2 regions of the Paraglaciecola sp. L1A13 genome follow, and region 1 is predicted to be linked to the other one. Evidence: predicted binding sites of a transcription regulator. Region 1 holds the regulator's gene; the other holds the start of a gene.
What was found. Region 1 encodes sigma-54, which starts transcription at its own class of promoters, with help from an activator protein. Its sites were predicted from a motif close to GTTGGCACGNNNNTNGNNT; they were not measured.

Region 1 (3,297 bases):
ATGTTTACGCAGATGAAGTGGAAGTCGATGCCAGCAAAGGCGAAGGAAACGAAGTGTTTATCGCGACTGGCAGCCCAGCCAAATACTCTCAGCAACAGGAACTCGGTGGTAGTATTGAAGCGTCGGCGAATAAGATAGAGTATCGTCGTGATTTACGCACCCTTACCCTAGAGGGAAATGCGCAATTAAAGCAAAATAATAGCAGTGTTAAAGGTGAGTCGATTACTTTTAATATGGAACTTGAGCAAATCGTTGCTCAAGGAGAAGGCGAAAATGAAGGTAATGGCCGAGTGATCACTATTTTTCAGCCTTCAAAAAAAGCGGCTTCTGACAACAAGAAAACGCCTCAAGAAAATAAGGCAAGCGACTTACCTGACCAACCTAAACAGGACGTAAATCCATAATGGCGACCTTAAGAGCCACTCACTTGGCTAAATCCTACAAGTCTCGGCAGGTTGTACGGGATGTAAGCCTTGAAGTTTCTACGGGCCAAATTGTGGGCTTGCTCGGTCCCAATGGCGCGGGTAAAACGACCACCTTCTACATGATAGTGGGACTTGTACCCCTAGACAAAGGCGAAATATGCATCGACCAGCAAGATCTTACCTTGCAACCAATGCATATGCGGGCACGTTTAGGGATTGGCTATTTGCCTCAAGAAGCTTCTATTTTTCGTAAGTTGACTGTGTATCAGAATTTAATGGCTATTTTGCAAACGCGCAAAGAGCTAACGACAGACCAAAGAGAGCAACAGGCAGATTCATTATTAGACGAATTCAATATTAATCATATTCGAAACAGCGCTGGTATGAGTTTGTCAGGCGGTGAACGCAGGCGCGTAGAAATAGCGCGTGCCCTTGCCGCTGACCCAGAATTTATTTTACTTGACGAGCCCTTTGCTGGTGTAGACCCTATTTCGGTTAATGATATCAAGAAAATTATTCAGCATTTACGTGATCGTGGCATTGGTGTTTTGATAACAGACCACAACGTAAGAGAGACACTCGATGTTTGTGAAAAGGCGTATATTGTCAGCCAAGGTGAATTGATTGCTTCCGGTACAGCCGAAGAAGTATTAAGTGATCAACGTGTAAGAGATGTATACCTAGGTGAACAATTCAGGCTATAGTTACTGTGAAACAGCCACTCTTTTTATCGAGATATTTATCAGGCGCTTGGTGAGACAAATACAGTCAAATTGAATCAACCACAGCATATAGATAGTTTGCAACGGACATAATAAAGAAGTAAATGAAACCCTCTTTACAATTAAAATTTAGTCAATCACTCACTATGACTCCGCAGTTGCAGCAGGCTATACGCTTGTTGCAGCTTTCTACGCTGGACTTACAGCTAGAAATTCAAGAAGCGTTGGATTCAAATCCGCTTTTGGAGATAGAAGAGCCTACTGACCAAGAATCTGGCGACAGTGCACTTAACGATAATTCGTTAGATCCTGCGTCTAAAGACAACAATGAGATCGTCGAAACTAGCAGCGATAATATTGATGCAAGTGAAGCCCTAGAAAAAAATGATATACCCGAAGATTTACCCATGGATACCACGTGGGATGAATACATCAGTGCGTCATCCGCTCCTGCATCAAGTATTTCGAGTGGGTCAGCAGGCGACGATGAGCAAATTTTTCAGGGGGAAACCACTGACAATATTCAAGATCACCTGCTATGGCAGATGCGCTTAACACATTTTAGCGATACTGATGTGGCGATAGCGACGGCCATTATTGACTCTATTGATGAGTCTGGTTATTTGACCATGAGTGTTGAAGACGTACTGACGAGTATGGATGATGAAGAGATAGAACTTGATGAAGTTGAATGCGTGCTAAAACGGATTCAGATGTTTGATCCTATCGGTTCAGGTTCTCGCACTCCGCAGGAGTGTTTATTGGTTCAGTTACGTCAGTTTGCGCCAGATACGCCTTGGTTAGAAGAAGCCAAAACACTGATCGGTGAGTATGCGGATTTACTGAGCAGTAAGGATTATCGGACGTTAATGCGTAAATCACGTTTAAAAGAAGATGATTTACGCGAAGTAATGCGCTTACTCAAGACATTAAACCCACGTCCAGGTAGCGCTTTGATAAAAGGCGAACCAGAATATGTAATACCTGATGTTTCGGTGAGCAAAAAGAATGGCCGCTGGACAGTCGAACTCAATCCCGACAGCTTGCCAAAGTTGAATGTAAATCAGCAGTATGCGGCCATGAGTCGTAAAGCAAAAAATACTAGTGACAGTCAATTTATTCGCTCACACATGCAAGAAGCCAAATGGTTTATTAAAAGTGTTGAGAGTCGCAACGATACGTTATTAAAAGTGTCAAACTGTATAGTGCAACAGCAAATGGGCTTTTTTGAACACGGTCCAGAAATGATGAAGCCTATGGTATTGAATGATGTAGCAGAAATGGTTGAGATGCATGAGTCGACTATTTCTCGTGTTACCACGCAAAAGTATATGCATACCCCTAGAGGTATTTTTGAGTTGAAGTATTTCTTCTCTAGCCATGTTGCTACCGAAACTGGCGGAGAATGTTCATCAACTGCAATACGTGCGTTGATTAAGAAATTGGTCGCGGCTGAAAAACCCAGTAAGCCGTTAAGCGACAGCAAGATTGCTCAATTGTTAGCTGATCAAGGCATTATGGTTGCTAGGCGAACGATAGCAAAATACCGGGAATCTCTTATGATACCCCCGTCGAACCAACGAAAAAGCCTATTGTAGGCTGATTAAAGAAGGAAGAGGCGTTATGCAAATTAATATTACTGGTCACCATGTGGATGTTACCGATTCACTTAAAGATTATGTTGATACTAAATTTACCAAGCTAGAGCGGCACTTCGATCAAATTAACAATGTTCACGTCATTCTCAATGTAGAAAAGCTGAACCAAAAAGCTGAAGCTACGATACATTTGAATGGAGCAGATGTTTTTGCAACCATGGAACACAGCGATATGTACGCCGCGATAGACGGGCTAATAGATAAGCTCGATCGCCAAGTCATTAAGCATAAAGAGAAAGTTAAGCGCCATTAACCCATCAGGTAAATAATGGAAATTTCAAGTATTCTTCACCCTGACTGCGTTTTATGCGCAGTTCAGGGTTCTAGCAAAAAACGCATCTTAGAGCTCATCAGTCAGGTGGCCTCTCAGCACCTTGTTGAGATAGACCAAGCCACTATTTTGGCCAGCTTAAGTAGTAGAGAAAAGGTGGGCTGTACAGGAATTGGTGGTGGTATTGCGTTGCCCCATGGCCGTATAAAAGGTCTTGAGTC
Region 2 (3,297 bases), 160 kb from region 1:
GACTTGAGACAAACCAATGGCAATAATCGCCATGATGGAAGGAACGAACCAAAAACTGGTTCTGATGGTTTCCCATAAAGTAATTATCCTTGTATTCATGTCACTTCCTTTACCTGAATGCTGCCTGATTTGAGCTGCTATTTTTAACGCTAGCGCGAGTCTTTATATTATGGGGTCTTTTTAGCATTCTTTTTCTTTATAAGAACCATAGCAGCCCCTAATACAATAATAACAAATACCCCGAAAGCAGCTAAAAATGTCATAAGAAAACTGCCATCGCCCAGACCACCTAGGCCTACGATTGCCCCAACGGAAACAATTAAAATGATAATGGTGATTTGTAATAACACCTTAAACACTCCTTGGCGTTTAACGCCAAATAAAAAATTTATACCACCTAGCTTACTAAGCCAACTTTGACTCTGTGGTATTTCGGACAGCTAAATTGTATGAGACCCATAAAATTTTAGACATTAAAAAAGGGTGCAAGCACCCTTTTTTAATAATTTAGCTTGTTTACTGCTAAAGCAGATTAACAATCTGAATCTTTAGCACCTGCACCTTCTTTCACATCTTCGCACGCATCTTCGATTGCGTTGCCTGCGTCAGTTGCCATTTCGTCAACTTTCTCACCAGCGTTTTCAGCATTGTTATCGTTACAAGCTGTCACTAAAGTAAGTGAACTAAAAACCATCGCTAAAAGTGTAAATTTCTTAAGTAAGTTCATTATGTATCTCCGTGTTTAAATAAAAGTGAAATTATGTGTTGTGAATCTAGACTTTCGGGCCTTTACCGCGAATAGCATTCGCTACCAACGATAGAACCAGTAGTACTAAAAATACAAAGAAAATGATTTTTGCAATACCAGCTGCAGTTCCGGCTATACCACCAAAACCCATAACGCCAGCTAAAATTGCGATGATTAAAAATGTTAATGCCCAACCCAACATAATATTCTCCTAATGTGTTCTAAATTGATTAACGATTATCTTAATGCTCTATTCATGCCAGCATATTAAAATCAACCTAAGATACTGATATAATTAAATTATTTTAAATTTTTCCGAAAACGTTAGTGAGAATTTGTAAACCTTTGTTGAAATATTTACAATTAGAAACGGAACAACTTTCCCAAATCATTTAGACTATTTAAGACAAATTTCAGTTAATAATGGAAAGTGGTCCGAACCAATTTCAGGCAGGCGTGACAAGTTGACGAGCTCAAAGTCGTCACTGTGAAAAACATGATCCAGTGGCCACCTAGCCAGCCGATGTTGAGCGTGAAACGTATTGAACGCACCTCGTCCGATGCGTGGGTCGCACAAACCACTTATCCGTAAAAATGCTTGCGTTGTTGGAGACCAGGCTACGTCATTTAAATCACCACTGACGATGACAGGCAATGAACCCTCCCCATCATATTTTGCAATTTCCTTGGCTAAGCCTAGCAATTCAATATCACGCTCAGTCGCCTCTTCATTCTCCGTGGGGCTCGGGGGCGCAGGGTGAACAAAGTGACACTTAACCTGCTCACCACTTTCCAGTAGGGCAACGCAATGTACCGACGGCACGCCTTTTTCCACACGCTCAGCAGTGGTAATTTGACTTAGTGGTAATCTGCTGAAAACATGCATCCCGTATAAGTTTTCCAACGGGTAGTTCACTCGGTATGGATAGGCTTCATGTAATGGTTTCAAAGCGTCTTGCCACCACTGATTACTCTCTAACGTGACTAAAATATGCGGCTGTTCTTGTTCAACCAACTTAATTAATTTTGGCGCATCATGATTGGTCATAAGTACATTGGCATTAATGATCTTAATACTGCGCTTTGGATCAGCCGATTTTATTTTCTTGACCATGACAGGCACGAGAGGTGTATAAGGTAAAATCCAATGAATTTGATAGGCAAGCGCAGCAAGATTAACGCTAATAAGCAGCGCCATATACATTAAATTTTGATGGTAGAGTGCACCCATCGCCACCAAATTAAGTATCAGTAAACCGGCTATTTGTAAGCGCGGAAATTCCCATGCTCTCACCATCCAGTGGTCGCTGGGTAAAAGCGGAGCCACCGTCAACAGTACTAGAAATGCGCTAGTAACGATAAAAATTGTGAACATGCTTATTCTCAGTATCAGTCATAAGTTAAGACAGAACTGGCTATATCGTGGACCAGCAGCTTAACTAGTTTTAAAATCGCCCCTAGGAGCAAGTGGAGTATTTTGGTTAGTTTGCTCAGCAGGTTCAGGCGCAACCACTACCTTGTCGACTTTAATATCAAATGATTTGATAAACGCATTTCTTACAATACCAACTATTGCTGGCCACAATGGCGTTTTGATATCGTCAATTTGCCCTTCAAGAGGAATTCGGGTTGCGATCAAATCTTTTTTTCCCCCTTCAAACAACTCAGATATTCCGCCAGTGACCGCTTCGAATATCCATTGAAATGGGTTATCACCATCTTCTACTACGTCTTGTTGCCAGTCAAATAAAGACAGATCATAAATACCAGCCTTGACGTAACCACTTACTTGGCCTTGATTGGCAGCAAATTCCATGGCGAAATCAAGCTGGCCCGCTTCAACATCAAACGGCGTATAGAAACTAATAAGGTGATCAATGTGCTTCACAGGTAGACGTTGCATTTCAACGTCGATATTAAAGGTCGCTTTCGTGGCGTAAGGATCATAGGAGCCAGAAATATACAAAGGACAAACACCTGCAATTTCAGCATTGAGATTCAAATTGGTAATCATGGAGCCAGTACGCGCCTTGCTATTGGTAAGGTTAGTAACTTGCCCGTGTACGTCTTGAATTTCTGTGTGAGTTTTGAGCTCGTCACTGATCGTCTCAAATATTAGCACGCCATCTACAATATCAATCCTGTCGATTGAAAACGGCACGAGACGATTTGCCAATGTGATCCATGTTTGTTCATCTTGTGCATCATCATTAATGTGCTCTTGGCGATTGGCATTATCAGCATAATATAGTTGAGGTTCAACGAAGGTCATCTCTGCAACGATCCTACCGCGCAACAATGCTGACCAAAGTACAGAGATATCCAATTGAGCAATCTTGATTAATGGTCTGGGTAAATCCCCGTCAATCAGATTTATTTCGATGTCCTCTACCTGATATGCCCCGCGATAGAGTGCTATATCTACGTCACCCACATGCCCACTCAAACCGGGCGTCGAATCAATTGCATAGTTAACTGCTTTTTCAAGAGCGTAGGGAGCCACAAGTCGCAACGCAATTATAATCACTATAACGCTGATGACAGTGACC

Region 2: the regulator sigma-54 is predicted to act here: its motif matches at 994-1,012, upstream of GQR89_RS18855 (DUF1328 domain-containing protein).

Annotation. Positions count from the first base shown of each region.
Region 1 covers NZ_CP047024.1:4,287,019-4,290,315, reverse strand. Annotated here, with positions in the region: gene lptA (lipopolysaccharide transport periplasmic protein LptA) at 1-404, shown strand, start outside; gene lptB (LPS export ABC transporter ATP-binding protein) at 404-1,129, shown strand; gene GQR89_RS18105 (RNA polymerase factor sigma-54) at 1,252-2,745, shown strand; gene hpf (ribosome hibernation promoting factor) at 2,771-3,058, shown strand; gene ptsN (PTS IIA-like nitrogen regulatory protein PtsN) at 3,074-3,297, shown strand, end outside.
Region 2 covers NZ_CP047024.1:4,446,443-4,449,739, forward strand. Annotated here, with positions in the region: gene GQR89_RS18840 (DUF2254 domain-containing protein) at 1-99, opposite strand, end outside; gene GQR89_RS18845 (hypothetical protein) at 168-350, opposite strand; gene GQR89_RS18850 (hypothetical protein) at 533-727, opposite strand; gene GQR89_RS18855 (DUF1328 domain-containing protein) at 774-950, opposite strand; gene GQR89_RS18860 (endonuclease/exonuclease/phosphatase family protein) at 1,146-2,123, opposite strand; gene GQR89_RS18865 (DUF748 domain-containing protein) at 2,184-3,297, opposite strand, start outside.